3 regions of the Paenibacillus sp. FSL H3-0310 genome follow, and region 3 is predicted to be linked to each of the others. Evidence: predicted binding sites of a transcription regulator. Region 3 holds the regulator's gene; each other region holds the start of a gene.

The links. Region 3 encodes Rex, which represses fermentation and respiration genes when NADH is low (regulators of the CRP and FNR family bind a similar motif). Its sites were predicted from a motif close to TTGTGAAATATTTCACAA; they were not measured.
Region 1: the regulator Rex is predicted to act here: its motif matches at 3,811-3,828, upstream of nadA (quinolinate synthase NadA).
Region 2: the regulator Rex is predicted to act here: its motif matches at 1,959-1,976, upstream of MHH63_RS12330 (cytochrome ubiquinol oxidase subunit I).

What each region holds. Positions count from the first base shown of each region.
Region 1 is NZ_JBBODC010000002.1:983,908-994,215, forward strand. Features, by position in the region: gene MHH63_RS23785 (type III pantothenate kinase) at 1-284, opposite strand, end outside; gene nadC (carboxylating nicotinate-nucleotide diphosphorylase) at 281-1,156, opposite strand; gene nadB (L-aspartate oxidase) at 1,146-2,762, opposite strand; gene nadA (quinolinate synthase NadA) at 2,802-3,740, opposite strand; gene ftsH (ATP-dependent zinc metalloprotease FtsH) at 4,000-6,054, opposite strand; gene hpt (hypoxanthine phosphoribosyltransferase) at 6,164-6,703, opposite strand; gene tilS (tRNA lysidine(34) synthetase TilS) at 6,750-8,192, opposite strand; gene MHH63_RS23820 (serine/threonine protein kinase) at 8,229-9,167, opposite strand; gene MHH63_RS23825 (VWA domain-containing protein) at 9,157-9,903, opposite strand.
Region 2 is NZ_JBBODC010000001.1:2,710,963-2,721,270, reverse strand. Features, by position in the region: gene MHH63_RS12335 (hypothetical protein) at 1-1,574, shown strand, start outside; gene MHH63_RS12330 (cytochrome ubiquinol oxidase subunit I) at 2,124-3,488, shown strand; gene MHH63_RS12325 (cytochrome d ubiquinol oxidase subunit II) at 3,485-4,501, shown strand; gene cydD (thiol reductant ABC exporter subunit CydD) at 4,570-6,414, shown strand; gene cydC (thiol reductant ABC exporter subunit CydC) at 6,411-8,138, shown strand; gene MHH63_RS12310 (DUF1036 domain-containing protein) at 8,289-8,780, opposite strand; gene MHH63_RS12305 (RNA polymerase sigma factor) at 9,054-9,647, shown strand; gene MHH63_RS12300 (hypothetical protein) at 9,733-10,308, shown strand, end outside.
Region 3 is NZ_JBBODC010000001.1:1,595,014-1,605,321, forward strand. Features, by position in the region: gene dinG (ATP-dependent DNA helicase DinG) at 1-1,380, shown strand, start outside; gene MHH63_RS07175 (redox-sensing transcriptional repressor Rex) at 1,511-2,164, shown strand; gene MHH63_RS07180 (amidohydrolase) at 2,151-3,452, shown strand; gene MHH63_RS07185 (cell wall elongation regulator TseB-like domain-containing protein) at 3,625-4,143, shown strand; gene MHH63_RS07190 (hypothetical protein) at 4,555-5,097, shown strand; gene MHH63_RS07195 (AAA family ATPase) at 5,090-6,592, shown strand; gene MHH63_RS07200 (3-hydroxyacyl-CoA dehydrogenase family protein) at 6,726-7,598, shown strand; gene MHH63_RS07205 (acetate/propionate family kinase) at 7,595-8,803, shown strand; gene asnS (asparagine--tRNA ligase) at 8,825-10,123, shown strand; gene MHH63_RS07215 (DnaD domain-containing protein) at 10,155-10,308, shown strand, end outside.

The DNA of each region.
Region 1 (10,308 bases), on a different contig from region 3:
CCCGTCTTAATCCCTGGTCCAACAATCAATGGGTCTTTCCCTATATATTTAATACACATATCCTCAATAGTCTTAACCAGTGGCGGAACAACCGAAGATATAATTACACCTTCAACGTCTTTGACAGATATACCTGACATGTGAAAAAGATTGTGTATCATTACTCCATATTCATCCACGGTCGATTGACGCGCAGTACTTAGCCGAAAATGATGCAGCAAATCGCGTTTTCTATATACACCGAGAACAATATTGGTATTACCGATATCGACAGCAAGCATCATGACAAAGGCCCTTCCTTCTTGGCATTAAGGTCTAGACTGATATCCAGACTGGAGAAGGAGTACGTAAGGCGCCCGACAGAAATCACATCCACACCCGTTTCAGCAATCCCGCGTAAGGTTTCTAACGATACATTGCCAGAAGCCTCTGTCTTAACATGCGGAGCTTTCGATTTAATCCTAGCCACGGCTTGCTTCATCATATCGTTAGACATGTTATCGAGCATTATAATATCAGCACCTGCTGCCAGCGCCTCTTCGACTTGCTCTAAATTCTCGGTCTCCACTTCGATGCTCATCGTATGCGGGATGTTCTTCCGGGCACGACCTACAGCCTGCCGAATACCACCCGCGCCTTTGATATGATTATCCTTGATCATAACTGCATCATATAAGCCAAAACGGTGATTATAGCCTCCACCAATACGAACAGCATATTTCTCTAGCATCCGGTGACCTGGTGTAGTCTTACGTGTGTCCACTAGACGAGTCGGTAATCCCTCCAGCACCTGCACGAAAGAAGCTGTACGTGATGCCACACCCGAAAGACGCTGCATCAAGTTAAGCGCAAGCCGCTCACCTGTTAGAATCGCATGTGTGCTGCCCTCAACCTCAATAATTACTGTGCCTTTGGTTACAGCTTGGCCTTCTTCGACAAGGGCTGTAAAACTAAGTGCCGGATCCACAATTTCAAAGACCAGCTCTGCAATTGGAATGCCACAAATTATCCCGTCTTCCTTGGCATGAATAATCCCTTTGGACTCATGGCCCACTGGAATCGTCATCTGCGTGGTTACATCTCCGGAACCAACATCTTCCCGCAACCAAGCCTTGATAGATTGTACTAGTTCTTCATTGTAACCATTAAACATCATCGCTTAATTCCTCCACTATTCCCAGTTCGCGAATTTGAAGCAGGTGCTTACGCCACTGATCATCATCCCGCTGCGGATAATCCTCACGGTAATGCGCCCCACGGCTCTCTTCCCGTGCCAGAGCAGACTCTGTCACAAGCAAACAGCAGGTCAGCATATTAGCAAATTCATATTCCTCACGTTTGGACAAAGCTGATCCAAAGATTGGCAGCTGTCGTTTTAATTCATCTAGTCCTTTAAGTAACATCTCTTCGTTACGACGCAGTCCAGCATATCGAACCATAATCTTCTGTAGCTTCAAACGACGTTCCACAATGGCTTGAGTTGGCGAATCTACACGTCCCTCGTTACTGTTAACCGATAAAACATCACGGTCCAGCGGGGAAAGCTCATGAATCCGATCAATAATACGCTGTCCGAATACAATGGCCTCAGATAATGAATTACTAGCTAAACGGTTAGCGCCATGCAGGCCTGTGGAGGAAACCTCTCCGCAAGCAAACAGACGTGGGATGGTGCTCTCTCCATTCAGACCGGTCTTAATCCCCCCCATCATATAATGCGCAGCGGGAGCCACTGGGATCCAATCACTTGTAATATCCAGTCCATAGCCCATACATGTCTCAAATATTGTGGGAAACCGATGCTTCACCATCTCTGGAGATTCATGTGTAATATCCAAATAAACGAACGTTGATTTAGTATGTTCCATTTCACTTACAATAGCTCGTGCTACAATATCCCGCGGAGCTAGCTCAAGCAGGTCATGATAACGTTCCATGAACCGTTCTCCATTAATATTGCGCAAGACTGCTCCTTCCCCACGCACAGCTTCGGAGATTAAAAATCTAGGAGCTCCCGGGTAACTAAGTGCTGTAGGATGAAATTGAATAAATTCCATATCTCGTATATGAGCCCCAGCGCGATAGGCGATAGCTACTCCATCTCCTGTAGCTACTTCTGGGTTGGTAGTGTATCGATATAATTGTCCTGCTCCACCAGAGCACAAAATGGTCGCATTCCCTTGCAGGAACAACCTTCCACCACCGGGCCGTTGCAATAATGCGCCTACACATTCTCCACCTTCAGTGATGAGATCGATAACATAATGATCATCCCAGACCTCAATATTCTCATGTTCGGCTACCTGTTCCGCCAATGCACGAACAATCTCATAACCTGTAGCATCCCCATTAGCATGCAAAATACGGCGGTGGCTGTGCGCACCTTCCTGAGTCAAAGCCAGTACCCCATCTTCCTTATCAAACAGAGTTCCTAAGCGAATTAACTCATGAACGCCTTCCGGCCCTTCATTAACAAGTGCATCGACAGCTGTTGAGGAGCAAAGACCTGCTCCGGCCATTAAGGTATCCTGCCGGTGGTAAGCAGGGGAATCATCCTCAGCTATAACAGCTGCGATCCCCCCCTGTGCATAGCGAGTATTACTTTCCATTACTGATTTCTTTGTGATCATTATGACACGCCGATCTTCACTGGCTTTAATAGCTGTGAATAACCCGGCAATCCCTGAACCAATAACAATACAATCTGTCTTTACCGTAGGAATATCCCGAAGATCAAAATCAACCAAATATTGTGGAATCATGACCGCTTTTCACCTGTTTCAACGAAAGAGTAGCGCATGCTACCGGACTTGTAGCATGCGCTCTAGGGATGTTCTGGCTTTGTCGGCGACAGCAGGCGGTACATAGATTTGTGGCTTCATCGTCTCCAGGCATTTCACCAGTTTTTTTAGATTATTAACTTTCATATTAGGACAAACAAGAAATTTGGTAGCAAAATGGAATTCTTTATCTGGACTATCCTTACGAAGCTGATATCCGGTACCATCTTCCGTTCCAACGATAAATTGCTTACGATCCGATTTCCGGCAATACTCCAGAATTGATGTAGTGCTGCCTACATAGTCACCCATGGCGACTACTTCAGGACGACACTCTGGATGAACTACAAATTCCGCATCTGGATATTTTGCTCTCATTTCTACTACATCTTTGACGGTCAACATGTCGTGAGTGTTGCAATAGCCTTCCCAAATAATCAGCTTCTTGCCCGTCTGATCTTGTACATATTGACCAAGATTCTTATCTGGGACCCAAATAATCTCTTCGGCGTCAAGGGATTCGATTACTTTTACAGCATTAGCAGAGGTACAACAAATATCGGTTTCTGCTTTAATCTCGGCGGACGAGTTGATATAAGTGACTACTTTAGCATTTGGATGTTGAGCTTTTAGCTTACGCAAACCGTCTACATTGACCATATCTGCCATTGGACAGCCTGCACGTTCATCAGGAATAAGGACGGTTTTGTTCGGGGCTAGAATTTTTGCACTTTCCCCCATGAAATGAACACCGCAGAATACAATAACTTCTGCATCTGTCTCTGCAGCCTTCTGAGCGAGTAAAAAAGAGTCGCCCCGGAAATCGGCAACCTCCTGAATTTCATCACGTTGATAATAATGAGCTAAAATGATTGCGTTTCGTTCCTTTTTAAGCTGTTCAAGACGTATACGAAGTTCTCGATTCTGTTCCTGCTTGCGCTCAAGCGCCAGAGCTTCCACCGATTGTTCTCCCCCTTAAATCCTCGCGGCTTTTCGCCGACATGATGTTATCAAATGGCATGCGCCATCATGGTGAAAAAATGAACATGCTGATATAAATAGTAAGTAATATTAATCACTAATGTACACAACGTTCCAGCCTCTGTCAATGTAACTGGACAGGCTTTAAGGCATAGAATCCCTTAAAAATTAAAATAAAAAATCCGGAGAACAGTTACGTTCTCCGGATAAATTTACATCATATGAATGGTGGACCCAATTAGGTAAGGCTAGTGCCCCCACCTTTATTGTCATCACCGGAACCGTCATTACCCTCAGAATCAGGGTTATTCGGGATATCCTTCGACAGGTCAGGAAGTGTGGACTGTTCATCCTCAGGCTTGCCTTGAATGCGAACTCGTACATCACCGATATTGTCGATGACAGGCTCGCCAACTTCATGGGCAACACCTTCGCCACCCTCTGGTTTACCATCCTCGGAAAGGAATCCTTGTTCAATCAGTTGTGTGATCTGATCAAGCTCAAGTGTTTCTTTCTCAAGTAATGTATTGGCAATCAAGTGCATTTCTTTGGAGTGTTTGATCAACAGATCTTTACAACGTTCGTAACTCGAAGTAATAAAGTTCTGCATTTCCTGATCAATCTCATAAGCAATGGAGTCACTGTAATTCTGTTCATGCCCAATATCACGACCCAAGAATACTTGACCTTGAGAAGATCCGAACTGCATAGGTCCAAGCTTATCGCTCATACCATACTCCATAATCATGGCACGTACGATGCGCGTAGCCTGTTGGAAGTCACTGTATGCACCCGTACCGATCTCACCAATAAACAATTCTTCAGCAACACGTCCACCAAGTAATCCAGTAACCTTATCCAAAAGCTCCTGCTTGGTAACGATCATCCGATCTTCCTTCGGAAGCATAATAACATATCCGCCTGCACGTCCGCGTGGGATAATAGTAACTTTATGCACCATATCGGCGTGCTCAAGGAAGTAACCAGCAATAGTATGGCCTGCTTCATGATAAGCTACAATACGTTTCTCGCGGTCACTGATCACACGGCTGCGTTTCTCAGTACCTACGATAACACGGTCAATAGCTTCATCCACTTCAATCATGGAAATATCTTTACGGTTACGACGTGCAGCTAGCAAAGCTGCCTCATTCAGCAGATTCTCCAGATCAGCACCTGTGAATCCGGTTGTGCGTTTAGCAACAACATCCAGTCTTACATCTTTCGTAAGCGGTTTGTTACGAGCGTGAACCTTAAGTACAGCTTCACGGCCTTTCACATCAGGACGGTCAACCGTAATTTGACGGTCAAAACGTCCTGGACGAAGCAATGCCGGATCAAGTATATCAGCGCGGTTAGTCGCCGCTACAATAATAATGCCTTCGTTACCACCGAATCCATCCATCTCAACCAGCAATTGGTTAAGCGTCTGTTCACGCTCGTCATGTCCGCCACCAAGACCGGCACCACGCTGACGACCCACAGCATCAATTTCATCAATGAAGATAATACATGGAGCATTCTTCTTAGCATTCTCGAACAAATCACGTACCCGAGAAGCACCGACACCCACGAACATTTCCACAAAGTCAGAACCGGAAATACTAAAGAAAGGTACGCCAGCTTCACCTGCTACCGCACGGGCAAGCAATGTTTTACCTGTTCCCGGAGGACCTACAAGCAATACGCCCTTAGGAATACGTGCGCCGACAGCTGCAAATTTGCGTGGATCTTTTAGGAACTCAACGACTTCGACAAGCTCTTGCTTCTCTTCGTCCGCCCCTGCTACATCCTCAAAGCTGATTTTCTTCTTCTCTTCATTATATAACCGAGCCTTGCTCTTGCCGAAATTCATGACTTTACCGCCGCCACCTTGCGCCTGGTTAAACAGGAAGAAGAACAAGATGAACATAATTACCAGTGGGATAATTGAAGAAAGGAATGTCAGCCAAATGCTGGTACCTTCCATTTTCTTCTGAGTTAATTCAATCCCATTAACATCACTGGCTTGAATCAGTTCATTGATAGCGGCATCTGTAGGAGGAATATATGTGGAGAAGCTTTTCGATTTAGTATCGGCAGGCAGCTCTCTATACTCACCTGTGACCAGAAAGGCATTACCCTCAAACTGAACCGTCAAATCCTTCACATTGTTGTTCTTGATCTCCTGCCGTAACTCGTCGTATCTAGGGAAATCGGCGGCTTCATTTCCATTGCTCACAAACTGGACAATACCCACCACGACTAAAAATAAAATCAAATAAAAACCAGAATTCCGGATGAACCGATTCATCCCCTACCTCCTCTCACAACACTCAAGTTATTGTACCATAGCCTCTTGGGACACCTCAAATAAAGGAAGTTGTGGGTATCCGATCCGTATGATCGAGGCAGTCCTTAGTTCAATTGGAATAAATCTCAGGTTTCAGTACTCCAACATATGGGAGGTTCCGATACCGCTCGGCATAATCCAATCCGTAGCCTACTACAAATTCGTCAGGTAACACGAAGCCTGTGTAGCTGGCTTCAAGATTAACAGTGCGGCCTGATGGTTTATCAAACAAGGTAACCACAGAGATAGTAGCAGCATTCCGGTTGCGGAGCAACTCAATTAAATAGCTGAGTGTAAGACCACTGTCAATAATATCTTCAACGATCAAGATATCGCGGCCTTCTACCGATACATCCAAATCCTTAATAATTTTGACTACTCCAGAGGACTTGGTGGATGCTCCATAGCTGGACACTGCCATGAAATCCATCTCAACAGGTACTGTAATGGCTTTAACCAAATCTGCCATAAATATAAACGCACCTTTTAGTACACAAATTACTAAAGGGGTACGACCTGCGTATTCTTCGCTCAGTGTTCGACCGAGCTCCTTAATTTTCTGCTGAAGTTCCTCTTCGGTGATCAATACTTCTTGAATATCGTTTTGCAACTTGCGAAACCTCCTAAGTTATACTATGAAAGACTTACTTCGACCATTACGTGACTTCGTGGTCATCCAGCTCTGCCAGAGACAATAGAAGTACGGAGGTCGTGTGCCGCCCTACTGCGGCATGCATCGAGCGTCTTACGCCCGGAATCCAGACGATATTGCCCAAACCATCACAAACGAGGGGAATCAATGACCGTTCGGAAGCAGGTATTTTATCATCAATATAAATATCTTTTACCTTTTTGCTTCCGTTTAATCCCATGATCCTTATGGTATCTCCAGGCAATCGGGATCGTATCGTCAGTGGAAAGACCAGTTCATCACGGTCAAACCAAGCCGACATCTTCCCATAATCCTCCCCCTGTACAAAAAAGTTTTCTCTCTCCAGTACCGCCATCGACATCACCTTACCTATTTCCTCCAATTTAAGCTCAGAGTCCGGTAAAAACAGACGATATGTATAGCTTGCCTGTGGCGTCGTGGGCTTGGACGAGAACAAGATACTATCATATTGCCGCACACAAGTCAGGCCTCCACCCAAATCCAAGCTCCAGGTGGTGGGATAGCTCTGCAGCGTTCCCCGACGTACAGCTTCAATCTTGGGGAAATCAAGGGCAGATAAATCCGCCGACAGATAATTTAATATTAGTTTAATCAAACGCCGTTGTAAAGCGGAGGGTATGGCAGCAAATGAAGCTCTGTTAAAGGTGTATTTCCCATCCCCTTCCGAAACTAGCTCTTCAAAGCATTTTGCCGCAGACGCTTCCATATACTCATCTTCAGCTCCCGCAATTTCCGCAAGCTGTACGAGGGATTGCCTCACTCTGCCATTATACTTTTCCAGAAAAGGAAGAACTTCCAAACGAATGGCATTCCGCTTATATTTCGTCAGCAGATTGGTGGCATCCTCAGCATAAGTGAAACCTTCATTTTGGCATAACCCTAAAAGTGCTGTTTTGTTAATACGTAGGAATGGGCGAATGAGTTCCACCTTTTTTTCTGTTCTTTTCCACTTGATACCCGACAGTCCAGATAAGCCACTTCCGCGTAATAGACGCATAATTACAGTTTCTGCCTGATCATCAGCATGATGAGCCAGAGCAACAGAACGCGCCCCATATCGGTGCGCCGTATCAATCAGAAATTCGTACCGCTTCTCACGTGCAGTACCCTCAGGACCAAGTCCACTCTCTTTAGCCAAGGAGGGAATATCGAATTCCGCAAACTCAAAGGGCAGTCCCAATTCTTCAGCCATACCACGTACGAGCTCTGCCTCTTCCTTCGACTCCGGCCTAAATCCATGATTCACATGAGCACATATTAAGGTAAGCGGTATAAATTTTAAAGATATTTCATGTAAAACATGCAAAAGAGCCACAGAATCCGGGCCGCCGGAAACTGCGACTACAATGGTGTCATGGGGCGCCCACAGCTCATGCTCGGCTGCTGACTCCAATACAGACTCCACCAGTCCATTCATTTGCTCCATATGCGCCCCCCTCTCTCTCCAACTATATGTATGAGTTCAAAAACGGAATACCCAATAAATCGTAAAGGCGAGCAAAAACAAAGACAATGCGAATGCATTTTTTAACCACCGAGGGGTGTCCATACTATCCGGGCGCTTTCTGCGCGAGTTATAAATATGGTTTCGCCAGACCTCAGTAGCATCCGCAGAGCCTGAGAACCCCCCTTTTAACGCCATACAAATCCAGGAGGATAGTTTCTTATTGGGTAAATTTCTAGCCAGCTTAAATAATTCGTCCACACTTCTCGTCTGCGGCAGCTGTAAGGCTGCCTTTTTGAGCCCTTCTTCATTGAGCAAACGAAGACACAGCACAGCAAATGCGAAAAGATCGTAACCCTCATCGCTGATTCGACTGCCCGCATTCCAGAAACCACGATCATGCCATTCGGTAAACTGCTTCACGCTACGACCAATAGGGCTTGTACCCCCAAAGTCGATCAGTTCCACTTCACCGTATTTAGATACCATGACGTTCTCGGGCTTCAAATCACCGAACACAAATCCACATTCATGAAGTGTGCGCAGCTTTTCAAGCAGACCAAGACCTACCAGGCCTAACCAATCGGGACCGTTTTTCGATAAAAAATGATGCAGCGGTTTGCCTTCAACATACCTCATCACATAGAAGGGGATATTATCCCCATTCGCAAAATCATCCGCTTCCAAAAAATAAGAAGACAATGGATTCTCACGACGAGCCCGATGTTCATTCCGCTTTCGTCGCGATTGCAGCGAGGTCAGTACATTGATCTCCGATTGAAGTTCAAGTGTATCGTATCCGATTTTTAGCGCGTACCTTTCCCGTCTGCCTTCTCTTTGCACAAGATATACGGTTCCGTTCGCGCCCCTTCCCAGCATCCGCTCAACGACATAACGGTTACCCCGCCATTTGCCGTTAATTAAGGTACCAGTAGGATAGGACGGATTAGACGACATACCCACCAATCATCCCTTCTCTTTCGTCGTGGTCATCGCTTAGTCGGCGTCCACGATGTTCATCCAGTGTATCATAACGATAATGTTCAAGCACCTTGAAAATAGCTGGGCCAGTCGGTGTTGCGCCTCTCATGTGTAATTTAGAGAATAGCGTACGAATACCTGACATGTCATGCGTCCAATCCAGATCAAGCTTGGCATCTTCACTGCTGTTATTTCCGGGAAAATGAAACACAGCGATCTCACTCTTGCCTTCCCGTGCTTCTAAACTGAGTGCCAAATCGCGGATTGCATCTTCCACAGCACCCAGTTTAGGCTTCATACTGGCACTGGCATCGATAAGAAGTGCAATGCGTAGCGGCGTTGTTTCTGTCAGTTCATCTACAACTGTAACAACCTGTGAACGTTGAACAGGAGGCAGCTGATCCAGTGAGCCGTCGCCTAGTATCTTTTTTACCTCTTTATTAACCGCCTGCTGGATCGTCTGAACCACGGTCTTGCGTGTCATCATCTGAATCGTCTGCGCCAGTTGTGGTGTTCCGACTATTCGGCTAAGGCCTCCCCCGGCCTTGGCAATGTCGGCAATCTCCCGGCTGCCGATTTCACCGATCGTACCATAATCAACTACACCGACCACATTTACGGTGATTCCCTCCTGCAGGGCATGCGCCGCTGCCAACACCGGACTTTCTCCTACATTCGAACAACCGTCAGTAATGAGCATAATTTGCTTCATAACCCTCAACTCCCCCTTTGTTTGAACCTCTGTTTCTAGCATATCCAGAAATGAGAGATTTCAAACGGTCGATATTAAGTGGGGGAATTTCGATCAAATAGTGGGGGGTAGTGAATAGTGGAACTGCGAGAAATGTTTGGGCTTTCGATCGCTGTTGTCCTCAGATTCCTTGATTAGAACCGCCTCTCGCGGTTGGAATCCGAGGACAAAGGCGAACGCTCCGCTTCTACAGCTCCAAACTTTCTCTCCGTTCCATACCTTCACTAGTAAACAGTTTAGATCTACAAATTCCGTCCCAAGTCAGCCGACATTGAAACGAGAATAGTAGAGGCCGGCGAGTTACACATCACGTACTCGCCTCGAATACCTCCATCAGCACGACGCCTTACGCGTGCTACAAACTCA
Region 2 (10,308 bases), 1.1 Mb from region 3:
GGAGAGGACTCTTGGGGCAAAAGGTAAGCAGAAGAGTTACTCCGTTTCTAGTGGTTCGTAAAGTGTTATTCAGCATTGCTGCACTTATCGTTACTGCACTTTGGGGTATTGGAGTCTATGCGAAACCTATTACAACACCTGTAGCATTAGCTGCTGATACGACAGTGACGATCGATGAACGCAAATTGGATTCTGCAGCAGTGATGCTCAAAGATATTGAAGTAATGAATTCTTTTGGAAGCCGTACAACCGGCTCTGAGGGTCACAATCAGTTTATTGCTTGGCTGGAGCAGCAGCTAACGGATATGGGGCTGCAAGTTTATCGTGATCGCTATACTTTTGACCGATGGGAAGAAAAGAACAGTGCTTTAATGATTGATCAGCAGGCAATTCATGTCTCTTCAGCTTTTCCCTATTCCGGGGAAACTGACGAAAAAGGTGTAACTGGGGAGCTGGTGTATACGAAGCGTGGTGAATATGGCCAGGCCAGCGGAAAAATTGCTGTCATTGAAATTGAGAATTTCAGAAATTTTCCAAGTGGGATCGTTATGAATATGCGGGATTCATCACCAATGGACAACCAAATTACCCCAAATGAAGGCGATCTAGTCCTCACTACAGCTTTAAAAGAAGCTAAATTGGAGCAAGCGAAGGAAAAGGGCGTAAAAGCTGTTGTTTTAGTCTGGAAAGGGGTATCTGACGATAAGGTTGAAGAGCAATATGTGCCTTTTACCACCGATTATGCTGGAATCCCTGCGATCTGGGTTAATGAAACGGAAGGGCAAAAGGTTATCAGGGCAGCTCAGGAGCATAAAGAAGGTACGGTTATTTTAGAAGCGGTAATACAAAAAGATGCCCCAACAGAATCCTTTTATGTGAAAATTGACGGTAAGAATAAAGACGAAGCAATTATCGTAAATACTCATACGGATGGGATAAATGTGGTGGAGGAGAATGGCGCTGTGGGCATGCTGTCTATGATTCGTTACTTACAGCAGGAGCAGCCGGAACGTACGATGATATTTGCTTTTGTGACAGGGCATTTTAGATTACCGGAGTTCAAAGGGTCCTCTCAGGCAACTTCCACCTGGATGGAGGGGCATCGAGAGCTGTGGGATGGCAAGAATGGCCATTTAAAAGCTGTAGCTGGAATTACGATTGAGCATTTAGGCAGCATGGAGTGGAAGGACGATGATACGGGTCACTATGGTCCAACTGGACAAATAAGTACAGAATATACCTATGCGGGCAATGAAATGATGGCAGCCATTTGGCTGAAGGCTATTGAAAAGACAGATAGCACACGTACTGTATTATTGCGTGGACATAACAAGTTTGAGTTTGGAGAGAGTCAGCCCTTATTTGAAGCAGGGATACCGGTGATTGGTTTCATTCCAATGCCCGACTATCTGCTCGTGGATAGTGACAACAGAGAGATGGACAAATTTGATGCAAAGCTAATGCATACGCAAATTATATCGTTGCTGAAAGCGGTCAAGCTAGTGGACGGAACGGAGACGACTAAGCTTGGGAAGTCAGATGGGTATTCTTTTTTCTACGGCCGTACTAAATGATATTGGCAGATCAAGATTTGTCATGACGAAGATGAAATTAGCTTTAATTCAAAAAACACTGATGATTTGAGTCAGTGTTTTTTTGTTGCAAAAGGGGGATATATTACGGCTCAAAATGAGAAAATATCGTTTTTTTGCCAGCATCGAAGTAGGAGGGAACTTGTGACATCACATATGCACTAATCAATCAATAGCTCCTTCGGGTACTTTTTGTGTTATTCACTGAGTTGTCAGAAAGATTTGACCCTTTCTTGAACGTTTAGGGATTAAGAGATATCTGTGATTGAATTACTTGCAATTTAAGATAAGATGATTTTAATTATTAGGTCACATTATAATTTTGACTGCTCAGTATCAGATAAATCGGGCTCGCCAACTCTTGCTTTGTGAATTTTTTCTCTTTTTACATAGCAAAGAACGATGAACGTCATACTAAAACGAACAGGCAACGATGTCGCTGAACCTTGCTAAACCTGATATTGAATGCAGCCAACAGTTAGCAGGCCTAATCATAGAAAATGAACAGTGTTTTGAAGGGAGCAGTAAAGAATGGCAATTGATACGGTGCTATGGAGCAGGCTGGTGACAGGCTTGACTCTCGGGTTCCACGTTATTTTTGCGACGATTGGCGTCGGTATACCGCTAATGATCGCTATAGCAGAGTTTATCGGGATTCGGAAGAAGGACCCCCATTATACACTTATGGCAAAGCGGTGGTCTCGAGGATTTGTCATTTCTGTGGCGGTTGGTGTCGTGACCGGTACAGCGATTTCACTACAACTGGCCCTGGTATGGCCGAATTTTATGAAACTGGCTGGGAATGTCATTGCACTTCCGTTATTCATGGAGGTTTTCGCATTCTTCTTTGAAGCTATCTTCTTGGGCATTTATTTGTATACATGGGGTCGGTTCAAAAATCCGTATATCCATTGGCTGCTGACGATACCGATTGTCGCCGGGGCAGGCATGTCTGCCGTTTTTATTACGACGGTGAACGGATTCATGAACCAACCTGAAGGCTTTGTCATGGAAGCAGGCCAATTCACAGCGATTAACCCGGTGCAAGCGATGCTGAATACGGCGACGTTCTCCAAAGTGTTCCATGTATTAAGCTCGGCCTATTTGACAGGAGCTGCCTTGTTAGCCGGGATTGCAGCCTTCGCGATGCTGAGAAAAGGTGTGTCCGCATACCACAAAAAATCTTTAAATCTCATGATGGCGGTCGTTTTACTATTCGGTTTGCTGAACACGTTAGCCGGTGATGTGTCTGCCAAGTTTTTGGCCGAGCATCAGCCAGAGAAGCTTGCAGCGGCAGAGTGGCATTTTGAGACGAGCAGCAGTGTGGATTTGGTGCTATTGGGATGGCTGAATGCAGAGCATGAAGTTCTAGGGGCTCTTCATCTGCCGAAGCTGCTCAGCTTCCTGGCCTTTGGAGACTTTAATGCAGAGGTGACGGGGCTCGAGGAATTCCCCAAGGAAGAATGGCCACCGCTTCTCGTTCATTATCTGTTTGATTTAATGGTCGGAATTGGATTTACTCTGCTCGCGATTTCGTTTCTATATTTTCTGTTTGTGTTCTGGAAAAAGCGTAATGAGCTTAACAAGTGGATGCTTCGCATCATCGCACTGAGCGCCCCTCTCGCTTTTCTGGCTGTTGAGCTGGGATGGTTTTATGCAGAGATTGGCCGACAGCCGTGGATTATCCGTGGATATATGCGTGTTGAGGAGGCTGCCACGTCTTCACCGAATGTAAGAATTATATTCTTCGCCTTATTGCTCTTGTACATCGTACTCGGCAGTATGTGTGTAATCGTGCTGAGACGCTTGTTCAACAATAATCCGGCAGAAGCTGAGATGGAGAAATGGATGAAGGATCATCCTAATCAATTTACGGAAAAGGGGGGCACTGAATGATGAGTTACGAATTGATTGGCATCTCGGTGCTCTGGCTGTTTTTGTACGGCTATTTAATTATAGCTTCCATTGATTTCGGAGCGGGCTTCTTCGCCTTTTATGCACGTTTAACAAAGCAGGATCATCTCATTAATCGTCTGATTTCCCGATATTTATCACCCGTATGGGAGATTACAAATGTATTTTTTATCTTTTTCTATATTGGCATCGTCGGTTTTTTTCCGGACACAGCCTATTATTATGGCTCCGCGTTACTTGTTCCGGGAAGCATTGCGGTGATTCTTCTTGCGATTCGCGGTTCATTCTATGCTTTTGAAAATTACGGTTCCAAGAAAAACATAGTATATCTTTTTTTGTACGGAGCTACAGGTTTGCTTATTCCAGCATCGTTGTCAGTGGCGCTAACTTTGTCTGAAGGCGGCTTTATCGTGAAGCAGGGGGAAACGGTTTCTCTAGATTACTGGGCGCTGTTTACCAATCCGTTATCGTGGAGTATCGTAGGACTGGCAATCGTGTCCGTTTTGTTCATTAGCGGCTCATTTCTGACATTTTACGCTTCTCGGGCGGAGGATCATTCCGCGTTGAAGCTGATGCGCAACTACGCCCTGTTTTGGAGCACACCGACGATAATCCTCGCACTGACAGCATTTATCTATTTGGGTCAACACAATGAGCGGCATTTTCAAAATATGATGGATTTATGGTGGTTGCTGGCACTTTCCGTTGCTTTCTTCATGATCGCGATGTGGCTATTATATAACGGACGCCGTTACGGATTAGCTTTTATATGCGTCATGTTGCAGTTTTTCTGTGCCTTTTTTGCTTATGGGATTGGGCAATACCCTTATATTCTTGATCCGTATATCACGATTCAGAGCAGTGCAACTTCACCGGCAATGGGCTTAGCGTTAGTTATTGTGTTTATCGGCGGTCTATGCCTGTTGATCCCATCCCTTATTCTGGTCTTCAAACTCTTCCTGTTTGATGCGGATTATGTTAAAGGGAAAAAATAAAGCTGATTAATCCATTACGGTATGTTTGAGGTTTCCCTACAAGCCTATAGATAAAGGAGGTGTGATCTGTGAAGAGGAAATCCAATCTGATTTCTCAACAAATGTCTTCACAAAGGAAAAACATGGCTCTCCTCGCAATCATTTCACTAGCGCTTGGTATAGCTATTGTGAGTCAGGCTGGACTGCTTGCTGAAGCAGTCCAACGGATTTTTGTCGAGAAAGCTTCATTTTCATCGGTTATCCTGTTGCTCGGCATACTTCTAGCTGTTATGGCTGTGCGCACACTGTTGTCTTATGGAAACGGTATAGTTGGCTTACATATGGCTGCCACTGCTAAGACAAATATGCGCGCTGCCGTGCTGCAAAACTTGACTCATGCCTCCATGCCTTCAACCCTTCGTGGACAGACGGGAGGAAAGGTCAGTGTTGCTCTGGATGCTGTGGATGAGGCCGATAGTTATTTCAGCCAATACATGCCGCGTATGATGGAAGCTGCTATCATCCCGGTTCTGATTTTGGTTGTTACATTTATCCAACATGCCAACACAGGTTTCATTCTATTGTTTACTGCTCCGTTCATCCCGCTGTTCATGATTTTGGTAGGGTTGAAAACGAAGAACAAATCCGAAGAAAAATATGCGCAACTGGCTGAGTTCTCAGGGACGTTTCTGGATTCTCTTCAAGGACTGGTGACATTGAAAATATTTGGACGGGCTTACCGTCAGCAACAGGAGATCGAGCGCAGTAGCTTGGGTTATCGTGATGCCACAATGGGCATTTTGAAGATTGCGTTTACGAATACCTTCATGCTGGAATCGATCGTAATGCTTAGCATTGGCATTGTCGCTCTTGAACTGGCCATCCAGTTGCTCGTTTTCAAAGCTATGACGTTCCACACCGCCTTTCTCGTTTTGCTGCTCGTTCCCGAGTTTTACAACCTGTTAAAGAATACGGGAACGGCCTTTCACAGTGGCCGGACAAGTATGGGTGCGGTTCGTAAGGTGGAACAGATGCTTGAGGAAACGGCAGGGGGGAGCAGGGATGCTAATGGCATTGAAGGAGCATTAACAACCGATGGAATCGACGAGATCGACAGCATGGATAAGGTCGGTGATAGGACCGACAGAATAAGCAAATTGGAACTCACCCATTCTGGAGACCTTTTAATACCGCCGTCCATCGTAATTGACCAACTCCGGTTTCAGTATGCTCCAGATTCTTTCGAGCTTAAGACGGGGCGGATCCAGCTTAGTCCAGGAGAACACATTGCCATTGTTGGCAAAAGCGGTTCCGGCAAAACGACTTTGCTACATCTCATTGCCGGTCTGCTGAAACCAGAATCGGGAACGCTTCTGGTGAATGGAAGTCCACTCTCGCAATACGATGAAACCGAATGGTTCGAACATGTTAGCTACATTACACAGCATCCGTATATTTTTGCAGGCACATTTTCTGAAAATATTGCGATTGGTGCTCGTGGGAGCATCTCCAGAGCAGAAATTGAGCGGGCGGGGAAAGAAGCAGGACTCGCTGCGCTTACAGCCCAATTAGAGCATGGATTTGATACCTTTGTTGGTGAAGGAGGCCGGGGACTGTCTGGTGGGGAAAAGCAACGGCTTGCCTTAGCACGCGCTTTTTTGAAGCGTCCTGCTATCATTTTGTTTGATGAACCCACAGTTGGACTGGATTTGCACACCGAGCGGGTACTGCAACGCTCCATAACCAAACTGGCAAAAACGGCTACAATGATTACGGTAGCTCACCGATTATATACGATTCAACAAGCCGACAAGATTTTGTTTATGGACAATGGAGTGTTGGTGGACTCGGGACGACATGACGAGCTTCTGGAGCGCCTGCCTCAGTATGCCGAGATGATTGATGTAGAGCGGAAAGGGGGGATATCCTCATGAATGAACTGGCTGTTCTGTCAAAGGCGATGATTCAGGAGCGCAAGGATATCATTCTTTCGATTTTGGGTGGATTTATCGCCGGCATAGCCGGTGTGGCACTCTTTTCTGCGAGCGGATATCTGATTTCGCAAACGGTATTTGCGCCACCGCTTTATACTTTAATTGTACTCACCTCCATGGTCAAACTGCTGGGTCTGCTTCGGGCGGCGAGTCGTTATGGAGAACGCTTGTATTCTCACCGGGCGACATTCTCCATGCTTAGCCGTTTACGTACATCCTTTTTTGCCAAGCTTATTCCTTTAACGCCTGGTATATTGAACAAAAATCGAAGCGGGGATCTGCTTGCGCGGATCGTTGGGGATGTGGAAAGTTTGCAAAATTATTTTTTGCGAGTCGCTTATCCTCCGATCATGGTCGTCATGGTGTTTTTGGCTACGGTGCTGTTTACTTCTACCTTTTCGATCTGGATTGCCGTTTTGTTTGTAATAGGTATGCTGGTAACGGCATTCGTTGTACCGGGAATTGTGTTACTCGGGCAGCGGAGAATACATGGACGCGTTCGTGAGCAGAGGGCGCAGCTGTCCACGGAAGTTACCGAAGTGTTGTACGGTTTCCGGGATTTAAAAGTATATGGTCAATTGGCACAGCGGGAGGAACATCTCCAGCATGCTTCCACTGTATTGGCAGCTGAGCAGCAACGAGCAGCCGGGCAACTGCTGCGCGGGCAATCGATGCACACTTTTGTTACGTTTTTCGTTTCCTGGGGAGTGCTTACGCTTGGCGCCTATTTAATTATGGAAGGAGCGCTTGCAGGCGTATTTCTTGCCATGCTGGTTATGGCATCACAAACCGTATTTGAAGAAGCGGCGGCTATGGCCACATTACCCGCGTATAAAGAGGATAGCGAACACGCAGCCAAACGACTGACGGAAACAGTTCAGACCTTTGATGAGCAGTCTTCGCAGCCAAGTGGCACATTGCCTGTTGATAATGCCGTTACGATGGAGCTATCCGATGTTACGTTTCAATATGAAGGGGAGTGGAGACCGGCGCTCAGGGATGTATCCCTGCACATTTTACCTGGTTCCAAAACGGCGATTGTCGGGCCGAGTGGATCAGGAAAATCAACGATTATCGAATTGCTGCTCAAGCTGCGAACACCAACGGCCGGTGATATACGGTTAAACGGCATTTCGGTGAAGGAACTGGATGAAACGAGCATTTGGCAAACGGCTACTGTAGTGTTTCAGCAAAGTCATTTCTTCCGGGGAACGATCCGGGACAACCTGCTGCTGAATGGAGAAGAACATGCAGACGAACAATTGTTGGATGTGCTAGCAAAAATGCAGCTGCCCGATACATCGTTGACCGATATGGTGTATGAAAAAGGGGAGAATCTGTCAGACGGCGAGAAGCAGAGGTTGGCTCTGGCGCGAGCGATGCTCCGCAAAGGACGGGTATGGCTTCTGGACGAACCCACTTCATCGCTGGATTATGTGACAGAGCATCATGTTTTGAAGCATCTCTACGCACAGGCGGCTAATGATACGCTTCTCCTGATTTGTCATCGGCTAACCGGATTGGAAGAGATGGACCAGATTGTGGTCATGGACCAAGGCAAGGTAGTCGAAACAGGGTCCTATTCGGAGTTGATGGGGCAAAAAGGCTATTTTTATGAGATGAAACAAATCGAACAGCAAATGATCGGAGAAGTTGAGGACTGATGATTTAGTGACCTCGACTTCCCTAAACTTCAACTCCTTAAACTATCTCACTTAAAAAAATCAGAAGTAACCCGCAGGAAACAGTTCTACAGGTTGCTTCTGATAAATTCTAAAAACTATACCCTCGCCTTGTTTTCAAAGTAACCTATTCTATAAGCCTCGCAAAGGTCTAATAACCCTACCGATTTTACCCACCTTACCGGGTAACTTTCTTATGCTCGATCTATCCAATTTGAATTTCAGAGATCCTTTTTTTGACAATATAGCATTTCTTAATTTTGATGAATTATTGGTTCTATTCGTAAAAGTTAAAGTATAATTCTGAGAATTCCCAACTTTGAGTTCACGGAAACCTACCCTGTTACAGCCTGTGCCCTGGCATCTTTCTATCCAACACATGTTGAAGACTGCATTAGGAATATACGTGTAGAAATTACCGCTCCACGTATTTCCGGAATTGTCATACGCGTAATAATAGTAACTTTGATTTGCGGATGATCCAGTTACTATAAGTGAACTTCTGCCTGGGACTAATCGGTACCAACCCTTTTTAACATAAGTGGTAGGGCTACAAGTCGGATCATAGTGAGCAATAGCAAGCCAAATATAGTTAGAGGTATTATTTTGTACATAAAGACTCATTTATATCACTCCATTCAATAGATTTAAACACAATGTTAATATATGTAAAAATATATAGAAGTGAAATAGACAGATTGAGCGTTAAAAAAAGATAGGCTGTACAAGGGAAACGTAACTATTAAATCAAGCGGACTGCACTAAATTGATAGGTGATTTACGGAAAAGGATCGTACAAGCTCCTTGCGAAGCTCGATTTAGATTGTAATGATTTTTATTGCTGTCACATTTTAGGTCGAGCTCTTCGTTGTATAGAGTGAAAGGGGGGGAGACAGCTTGAATGATACGGAGTTAAATCAGATCATTGCAGATGTGTTGGATGGGAACACAGAACAATTCGAGAAAATCATGGAGATTTATCAAAAGCCGATTTTTCTCTACTGTTATCACATGCTGGGCAATTATGCCGAAGCCGAGGAAAACGCACAGGAGGTATTTTTGAAGACCTTCCGCACCTTGAAAAAATATACCCAATATCAGATGGATTTTGGCGCCTGGGTATACAAGATTGCCTACCATCAATGTATCGACATCCTCCGTAAGCGAAAGTTGGTGAAATATTTGCCTTTCTTTTACCAAGATGAGAAAGAAAATAATGAAGTCGATTTGCATATTGAAGCCAACTATTTTGATGAATCTGTACATCAGGCCATGGCAAAATTATCGGCGGAAGAGCGTAATTTGTTAATCTTACGTTGTGTCGAGGATAAAAGCTATCAGGAGATCGGATTGATTCTCGGTAAAAGCAGCGCCAGCCTTCGTAAAAGGTACGAACGTACATCTGCAAAATTTCGAAAGTATTACGCTCAAGTGAAGGGAGTGGGAGTGTATGAATATGGACAGGGATCGGGATTTGAAAAAACTGTTTGATGACCCGCGCATTCCCGACGCCGACTTGACAGGAAAAGTAATGAGAATATTACATGCTAAGCCAAAAGAAAAGGAGAGGTTTTTTATGAAATATAAAGTTGTTCTGACTGCGTGTGTAGGGATGATGTTAATGGCATCCACGGGTTATGCGGCAGTTCAATATCATTCTTTGACCAATAAGGATGGCAAAGTCGTATATGAAACGAAATCGACGAAAGATTACGAAAAAACAGAATCGAAAGATGAGGCAGCGCGGTTCAAGGCATTTTTTGAACTGAAGGAAAAGGTGCTTAAGAACGGGGAAGCTGGGCTGTTCTATATGGTTGCCAATAACCCGAATCATCAAACAGATCTTGGAACAAAGTTGACGATCTTCCATGATCCATCTCAATTGCGCGATAAGATTACGGATAAATCCATTAAGATCGCAGACAACATCAATGGAAATTATACATTCCAAAAGGCGGACGTAATCTTTAAAAATGCTCAGGAAGTGAATCCTCCTTCTTCGGAAGAAAAAAAGAAAATGGCAGAAAAGCTGAGAAGGCAGGCGGAAGAATCCAATCAGGGATATGCCATGATGCCGGTTGAAATGACAGATCAGTTTTTCCTTCTCTTTGCTACGTATCAAAATGGCGAAGATAAAATCGGGGTTGATATC
Region 3 (10,308 bases):
TTATCGCGACTGTATAAAGATAGCCGAAACGGACAGCTTCCTGCTCTGCGTCAGATATTACAGTCGTCAGGCAGTGAAGAGGCTTCAGAATGGAGCGGAGTCATCGATCGGATCTACCCGGATCTGCTTACCGTCAAAGAAACCTGGGATGCACTCAGCGACAAGCTGTTCAGCCTTTTGCCGGAACGCAGTGATGCAGGGGCAGGGGAAGCGGGACAACTGGTTATGCGGTTGATTCCCGCCCGTAAGCCGAAGGATTGGGATGAATTGGTTGCGCTAGAGAACACTATGAATCTGACGTTAAGCGACATCATCCGTAAGGGTGATAAAATGCTTAACGAGATGCGCGACCAGGAAAGCCAATCTTCAGCAGACAGTCTTGTTACTGATATTAGCGGTTTATTTAAGGATTTGGCTTCCATCCGTGAGCAAGTAAGATTCTTTATGGGGCTGAATGACGATAATGTAGTATATTGGCTGGAGGCAAATGGAAATTACCGCAGCAAATCACTGCAGATGTATGCCGTCCCTGTGGATGTTAGCAGCCAGCTTAAAGAGTTGTTCTTCGATAAGAAAAAAAGCATCGTGCTTACCTCGGCGACGCTGTCTGTAGATAAGTCTTTTCAATTTATGATTGATAATCTCGGACTTAACGAAGCTGCAGAAGAGGGACGTCTAATGACCTCACTCCTTCCATCTCCCTTTAAGTATCGCGAGCAGGCACTGCTAGTTATACCGCGTGATTTTCCTAGTGTGAAGGGGAGTGTGGGCGATGCTCGATTTGTCGATACACTCGTACAGTCATTATCGGAAGCTGCTAAAACAACACGTGGGCGGATGCTGGTTCTGTTTACTTCTTATAAAATGCTGCGTCAGGTATATGATCCGCTTAAAGAGGCTTTGGCCTCACAAGAGATTACGGTGCTTGGTCAAGGCGTGGAAGGTGGCAGCCGGAGCAAGCTGATCCGCCGCTTTCAGGACAGTGCAGCATCCGTATTGCTGGGGACGAGCAGCTTCTGGGAAGGTGTAGATATTCCAGGTGAAGCACTGACTTGCCTGGCCATCGTGAGACTTCCATTTCAACCGCCGAATCACCCGTTGGCGGAAGCGAAGTCGGAGTTATTACAGGCCCAGAAGAAGAATCCGTTCATGAAATTATCTGTTCCTCAAGCGGTTATTCGTTTTAAGCAGGGATTCGGAAGACTGGTTCGCACGGCGCAGGATCGCGGAATAGTTATTGTTTATGATACAAGGGTTATTGAATCTCATTACGGGAAGTATTTCCTTTATTCATTGCCTGGTCCCAAAATGGAGCATATGCTTACTGATCAAATGGTCCCTCGCATAGCGGAATGGCTAGAGGATGGCGGCGCTTCTTAAAACGCTCGTCTTCAGTTTAGCTCCTCCTTATCCTTAAGGGCGGTGTGTTACAGTACCGTCCTTAATAAGGAGAGGTAGACGTTTGAATATGGATTTTCACAAGAACATTACTATTTTTAGGAGGAAAAATATGAAATCGGATAAAATATCAGAAGCCGTTGTTCGCAGACTACCTGTGTACTTGCGTTTTTTGAATGATCTCCAGAATCGCGAAATATTAACAGTTTCCTCTCAGGAACTTGGACAAAAGCTTGATCTTAATCCCGCACAGATTCGTAAGGATTTAGCATATTTTGGTGACTTCGGCAGAAAAGGTATCGGATATGATGTAACGTATCTTATTGAGAAAATCCGTCATATCCTGAAGCTGGATCAACAGCTTAATGTAGCTTTAGTTGGAGCAGGTAATCTCGGACATGCCTTGTCTAATTACAATGCATATCTCAAAGATACTATGAAAATTACGGCTATATTTGATTCGTACGCTCCTAAGGTTGGACGTAAGATCAACTCCCTTACTGTGCAACCGATGGATGAACTAGGCAGCACAATTCGTGAGCAAGGTATTCGCATTGCCATTATTACCGTACCTGATTCAGAAGCTCAAAATGTAGCAGATATCCTCATTTCTTCTGGGATTGAAGCAATTTTGAACTTTGCCCCTGTGATTCTGAAGACACCACCGAATATCCGGGTGCATGCAGCTGATTTTACAACTGATCTGCAAAGTCTTGCTTATTACTTGCGGGATGGAAAGGAAGAAAGTGAACATGAACAACAATAAAACGATAATTAAGGGCGGGTATTTTCTGACTCCGGGAACGGATGAGCCGGTTCTGAGTGGATATATGACTATTGAAGATGATTTAATCACTTACATAGGAAAAGAAGAGCCTCAGATGGAAGCTGGAGTGCAAGTGGTTGATGGCAGCCGTCTGCTGTTCATGCCTGGACTTGTAAACACACATGGTCATGCGGCGATGTCTTTGCTGCGTGGATATGGAGATGATTTAGCGCTACAAGTGTGGCTTCAGGAGAAGATGTGGCCAATGGAGGAAAAGTTCTCCGGTGATGATGTATACTGGGGAACCTCCTTATCTGTATTGGAAATGCTGAAGGGTGGAACTACGACCTTCCTCGATATGTATGATCATATGGACCGAGTAGCCGAGGTAGCTGAGTTATCAGGTATCCGTTCCGTATTGATGCGTGGTGTGATCGGGTTATGTCCAGAGGATGTACAGAATCACAAGCTTGCGGAAGCGATTTCTTTTGCCCGTAACTGGCATGGAAAGGCTGACGGTAGAATTACTACTATGATCTCGCCACACGCCCCTTATACTTGCCCTCCGGACTTCCTGGTTAAGTTTGTGCAGGCAGCGCATGATCTGGATTTACCGATGCATACGCATATGTCCGAAACGAAACGTGAAGTGGAACAAAATGTGGCGGATTACGGGTTGCGTCCTGTAGCTCACTTAGAGAAGCTTGGCATGTTCACACGTCCCTCGATAGTTGCACATGGTGTTCATTTAAATGATGAAGAGATTGAGATCTTGGCTCGCCATAATGTGGGTGTATCTCATAATCCGGGCAGTAATTTGAAGCTGGCTAGCGGAGTGGCTCGGGTTACTGATCTTCTAAAAGCTGGTGTGAAGGTGTCTCTTGGCACGGATGGCGCGGCAAGCAACAATAACTTGGATATGTTTGAAGAGATGCGGCTTGCAGCTCTCATTCATAAGGGTGTCAGCGGTGATCCAACGGCTGTTCCAGCTCCAGAAGCTCTGCGTATGGCTACAGAATATGGCGCGCAATCCATCTTTTTAAATAATGTAGGCAGACTTGCTGTAGGGATGAAAGCAGATTTCATTGCTATTGATATCGATCAGCCACATTTGCTGCCACACACAGATCTGTTGTCTCATGCAGTTTACTCTGCTAGCGCTAAGGATGTTGAGCATGTGTGGGTGAATGGTAAACAGGTCATCAAGCATGGACAATGCTTAACCCTGGATGAGGAAGCTATCCGGCGTAAAGCGCAAGAAGCCTTCGAAGGTTTATTGAAGCGTTAAGTCTGGAGAATAACGAATAAATAATAGGCTGCGACTTTTTGCTTTTAGCAAAAGTTGCGGCCTTTTGTGTATTTTTAAGGCTGGGAAAGCTAGAAAATTATGAAATTTTGGATAAACGCGCGGGTGTGTTATATAATCAAAAAAGATATATTACTAGAAAGGGAGCTGTACCTTGAAGAAAAGGAAAAAATGGATCCTCCTGGGGTCAGTTCTGATTCTGCTCCTGGGGTTTGGACTTATCCAGTTCTATGCCTATATTATGAAAGATCAATGGAACGAGCGTGATATCGCTAAGGATGTTGCCAAAACCAGAGCGGGTCTAACAGAGGTAACCAAAGCACAAAAATCGGTTTGGGATGAAAATGCAGTGTACTGGGTATTAACTGGGAAAAATGAAGCCGGGACTGCTCTTATGGTCTGGGTCCGCTTTACGGTAGATGGAAAATTTGCTGAAGGCGACGACGCAGTGTTTGCTGAGGAACTAAGTAAAGGAACCTCGGAAGCCAAAATACGCGGCATTATCAAAGCTGATCTTCCGGACATAACGATTGAACGCTTGCTGCCGGGAGTATATAACGGAGAGTATGCTTGGCAGCTTTTTTATAAACAGAGCGGTCGGTATTATTATCAATTTTATCGCTTTTCGGATGGGTCCCGAATGGGCGAAGGTTACAGTTTACCTAAAAGTTAAGCTGAACATAAGGAAATTAAGGGTGGCATAGTAAACAAGCGAACTTTATTATAAGTTCGCTTGTTTACATTTATTTGATGTACAAAAGTGATATACTAAGTGATATACTGAATGGGTGGTTATCACCGAATATTCTCTTATATTCACATACGAAAATAGGCTGATTGATTAAAAATCAAGGCCGATTTTGTCGAAAGTGAGGAATTTATTTGGTATTGATGGAAATATTTAAAAAATTAAATTTTAAATATATTCACATTTATTTTGAAATTAGTATATACACCTGTGATATACTACTACTTGTAATTAGAACAGCAATAAGAGACTTCAGTCTCTCTGATGAGCTCTCAAGTAGCTATAAATTATTATAATGAGCTTTATATTTTGTCATCTTTGAGAGGAGGACGTTTCTTGAAATTACGTCTTGTACCTGTGCTGATAACGTCTCTACTGTCGGCTACTCTATTGTTTGGTGGCTTCTTTTTGTATCGTCAGTTTGCAATGCAGGAACCACTTCAGAAGATTGTATCTCAATATGAGGGCGTCAATAATTCTCATATCAGTATTAACCGCAATGAGGTCACTTTGAAACTTGATCTCCAGCCAGGCACGAAATTACGTGAACTGGTTCAGTACGTCTCCCAAGAAGGAAAATCGATGATTGATGGACGTACACTAAAACTTGATGTAGAACAGAACTCCAGTGAACTGCTGGATGAATACTGGGATAAAGCGATGTTCTCTGTAGCCGAAGCCATGGAGAGCCGTAAATATACACTTATACCCACAGAACTTGATGGACTCAAAGCGCAATATCCGCAATATAAAAATGTGATAGCCTCAACAGAAATTGATGACAATAATGTCTATGTAAGCTTGAGTAATGGAAAAGAAAGCAAATTTATTATTTTGCCGCGTAAACCTGCGACATTGGGGGTATGGAATAATGCCTAAATACCTTAAAGAAATTCTAATCGGATTTATTCCTGTCTTGTTTATTTTTATGGCTTTTCTAGGCATTAATATATTCCCGATTGTAATTGCTGCTGGGATGCTCACGGCGTTACTTATCATTGCTCATTTAAGAGGCGGACTTGCGGTAAATGCAGGTGCCGGGAAAAAACGCAAGAAGGATGGACCTTCAAAGCTTACTTTTGAAGAAATTGGCGGGCAAGACAATGCAAAGCAGGAGCTTCGTGAAGCGTTGGATTTTTTGATCCGGCATGAGGAAATCAGCAAATTCGGGATTCGGCCTTTGAAAGGGATTCTGCTTACAGGCCCTCCAGGAACAGGTAAGACCCTTATGGCTAGAGCAGCAGCACATTATACAAACTCTGTATTTGTGGCAGCATCAGGCAGTGAGTTTGTAGAAATGTACGTAGGTGTCGGTGCCGGCCGTATCCGCGATTTGTTTAAGGATGCCCGTACCCGCGCCCTTAAGGAAAACAAGCAAAGCGCTATTATTTTCATAGATGAAATTGACGTAATTGGCGGTAAGCGTGAGGGCGGACAGCAGCGAGAATATGATCAGACCTTGAATCAGCTGTTGACTGAGATGGACGGGATCTATAACAACGAAACACCACGCATTCTACTGGTAGCAGCCACTAACCGTAAAGAAATGCTTGATTCAGCATTGCTGCGTCCTGGCCGGTTTGACCGTCATATTCAAGTGGACATGCCTGATAAAAAAGGCCGCAGATCGATTCTCGAATTGCATGCCAAAAATAAGCCGCTTCATGCCAATGTGAACCTCGACAAAATTTCCGAAGAAGCCTATGGTTTTTCCGGTGCTCAGCTCGAAAGTGTTATGAATGAGGCAGCAATTTATATGATGCGTGAGGAATTGACAGAGGTTGAGCAGCGGCATCTGTCGATGGCGATTGACAAGGTTATGATGGGGGAAAAAACGGACAGAGAAACTAACCACGAAGAGAAAAAACGTGTGGCGATCCACGAATTGGGACATGCCATTATGGCAGAACTGCTTCGTCCGGGAAGTGTCAGTCAGGTTACGCTGACTCCGCGGGGGCAAGCCCTTGGTTATGTACGTCACAATCCTCAGCAAGAGCAGTATCTGTACACCAAAGATTATCTCGAAGATCAGATTATGATCGCACTTGGTGGAGCGGCTGCAGAAGAGATGTATTATGGCGGACGAAGCACAGGTTCACGTGGCGATTTTGATCAGGCCCTGAATATTGTCGAAACCATGATGAAATCCGGATTGACTTCGTTGGGTATTGCCAAGCTGGAAATGGTTACCACTGAAGAGCTTATGAAGGAAAACAGTAAAATATTGGACGAGTTGATGGTACGTACTCACGACCACCTTGAAAAGCAACGAAATGTATTTGATTACTCCCTTGACATTTTAATGAAGGAAGAAGTGCTCTCTGGAGAGCAATTTCGATGTCAATTTCGTGACAGCGTGCGTTTACCAGCATAAATATTTATGCTGGTTATTTTTTTTTACTTTTCAGGCATGCTAAGATATCATTATATGTCGGGCTTTATAAATTTTTGCGACAGACAAGGTACAATACAAAAGTATAGATACCTGAAAGGATGGAGACTTTTTTATGAATTTCAAGAAAATTGGTGTCATCGGCGGTGGCACAATGGGACAAGGGATTGCCGAAATGCTGGCAGCCAAGGGCCTGGATGTATTGCTGGTGGAGAAAACCCCTGAGAAACTGGACTACTCCTACGAAATGATCGAGACAAGTCTAGATAAGCAACTGGAGAAATGGGCGATCACTCAAGCTGAGAAGAAGCTGATTCTTAGCCGCATTCAAAAAGTGACACATTTCGCAGAGCTGAGCTCTTGTGACATGGTTATCGAAACAATCGTTGAGGATTTAGAAGAAAAGAAAAAAATATTAAATCAACTGGATCAAGTATGTCCAAACCACATTATTCTTGCCAGCAATACGTCAACACTTAGCTTGACTGAACTTGCAAGTTCTACAATGTATCCGGAACGCGTGATCGGAATGCATTTCATATACCCTGTAGCTAAAGTGGATCTTGTTGAAATTGTACGCGGTCTGAAAACTTCAGATGCTACATTTGAAGATACAAAATCCTTTGTTGATGAAATTGTTGAGAAAAAAGGTGTAATGATCTATGAATCCCCAGGATTTGTAACATCACGCCTCATTTGCTTGTTTATCAACGAAGCTATGCATGTATTGCAAGAGGGCGTTGCCTCCGCACAGGATATTGACGATGCTATGCGTATTGGTTATCAATTCCAATATGGACCGCTTGAAATGGCTGACAGATTTGGTCTGGATTCGGTTCTTGCTGCACTCGAAAATATGTTCCGTGAATATGGTGAGCTGAAATATCGTCCTTCCACGATCCTTAAGAAGATGGTGCGTGCAGGACAATTGGGTATGAAATCAGGCGAAGGCTTCTTCCAGTACGACAAGGATGGTGACCGTATATGAATATTCTAGTAATTAACTCCGGTAGTTCTTCTTTAAAATATCAATTGTACAATATGGCTGATGAATCCGTTTTGGCTAAAGGTTTGGTGGAACGTATCGGGATGGATTCCTCCATTCTGAACCATAAACCTACTGGTAAAGCTGAAGTAACAGAAGTAAGTGAAATTTTGGAGCATAACACAGCGATTCGTAAAGTTCTAGCTTGCCTAACGGATAAAGAGCATGGCGTTATTGAATCCATTAAAGAAATCAATGCTGTGGGTCACCGTGTAGTACATGGTGGTGAATTCTTCAAAGCTTCCGCACTTGTGGACGCTGATGCCAAGACTAAAATTCGTCAATTGTTTGACCTTGCACCCCTGCATAACCCAGCAGCAATGATGGGGATTACGGCTTCTGAAGTAAATATGCCGGGTGTACCGCAGGTTGTTGTATTCGATACTGCATTCCATCAAACAATGCCTGAAAAAGCTTATATGTACGCGATTCCTAGAGTACTGTACAATAAATATAAAGTTCGTCGTTATGGCGCACACGGTACATCACACGACTTCGTAAGCAAAGCTGCTGCGGAGTACTTGGAGCGTCCGTTGGAAGATCTGAAGATCATTACTTGTCATATCGGTAACGGAGGTAGTGTAACTGCGGTTCAAGATGGAGTGTCTGTGGATACTTCCATGGGTATGACTCCTCTGGAAGGTTTGATGATGGGGACTCGCAGTGGTGATCTTGATCCAGCAATTGTACCTTACGTGATGAACAAGGAAGAATTGTCCGTAGGCGAAGTTAACTCCATGTTGAACAAACATAGTGGACTCCTAGCAATTTCGGGCGTAAGCAGTGATATGCGTGATATTATTGAGGGTATGGAAAAAGGTGAGCCTAATTCCACGCTAGCTTTTGAAATGTATGAGTACCGCTTGCGCAAGTATATCGGTTCTTATGCGGCTGCTATGAACGGTGTAGATGCTATCGTATTCACTGCTGGTGTTGGTGAAAATGCTTCATTGCTACGTGAGAAACTGCTAAATAACCTTACGTTCCTGGGTATTGAGTTGGATGTTGAAGCTAATAAAGTTCGCTCCGGCGACCCGCGTCGTATCTCTACGGTAGATTCCAAAGTGCAGGTGCTTGTAGTTCCGACTAACGAAGAGCTTGTCATCGCACGTGATACAAACCGTATTGTGCAAGGAATTAACGGCTAAATTAGAGGAGAGATTGAAGGCATGGCTAACAAGAGTGTAATCAAGAACGTGAATGAACATGTTGGAGAAAGTGTTGTTATCGGTTGTTGGGTAAACAACAAGCGCTCCAGTGGTAAAATTCAGTTCCTGCAGCTTCGCGATGGTACAGGTTATATTCAGGGAGTTGTAGTGAAATCAGAAGTGCCTGAAGAGGTATGGGATGCAGCTAAGAGCCTCACACAGGAAAGCTCATTGTATGTGACCGGTATTATTCGTGAGGAGCCTCGCAGTCAATCCGGTTTTGAAATGACTGTTACCGGAATTGAAGTTCTGCACCTTACAGAGAATTATCCAATTACTCCGAAAGAGCATGGCGTTGATTTCTTGATGGATCACCGTCACCTCTGGCTCCGTGCCTCGAAGCAGCGGGCTGTTCTGGTTATTCGTGCGGAGATTATCCGGGCAATCCAACAGTTCTTCAACGAGAGCGGATTTACAAAGGTGGATCCTCCGATTCTGACGCCAACGTCAGCAGAGGGAACTACTAACTTGTTCCACACGAAATACTTCGATGAGGATGCTTACCTGACCCAAAGCGGACAGTTATACATGGAAGCTGCAGCTATGGCACTGGGCCGTGTATATTCCTTTGGACCAACCTTCCGTGCGGAGAAATCTAAGACTCGTCGCCACTTGATCGAGTTCTGGATGATCGAGCCGGAAATGGCCTTCACAGATCATGAAGAAAGCTTGAAGGTTCAGGAAGAGTTTATTAGCTTCGTAGTGCAATCCGTATTGAAGAATTGCCGTGCGGAGTTGGAAGCGGTAGGCCGCGATATTTCCAAGCTGGAGAATATCAAAGCACCATTCCCACGCATTACTTATGACGATGCGATCAAGTTCTTGAATGATAAAGGCTTTGAAGATATTGCTTGGGGTGATGATTTTGGTGCACCTCATGAAACAGCAATCGCTGAAGCATACGATAAACCTGTATTTATTACTCATTATCCTGCTTCATTCAAAGCGTTCTACATGAAGCCGGATCCAAATCGTCCTGAAGTCGTACTGTGTGCTGATATGATCGCTCCTGAAGGTTATGGAGAGATTATTGGGGGTTCACAGCGGATCGATGATCCTGCGCTGCTTGAAGAGCGTTATAAAGAGCACAATCTTTCGATGGACTCTTATAAATGGTACATGGATCTGCGTACTTACGGATCTGTACCTCACTCCGGTTTTGGACTTGGGCTTGAGCGTACTGTAGCTTGGATCTGTGGTCTTGACCATGTACGTGAGACTATTCCATTCCCACGTACACTGTACCGCCTCTACCCATAAGTTCTTAGGATTTGAACAAAGGGGGAAGCACATGGACGGCAAGACATGGAGTACCTGGAGCGAAGGCGTCTCCTTCGGTCTGGAGAACGGAATGGCCGTCATACCTTACGCATTACTGAAGTATTACCGGAAGCTGAATTTAAGCGGAAGTGAAGCCATGCTGCTGATTCATCTGCTCTCCTTCA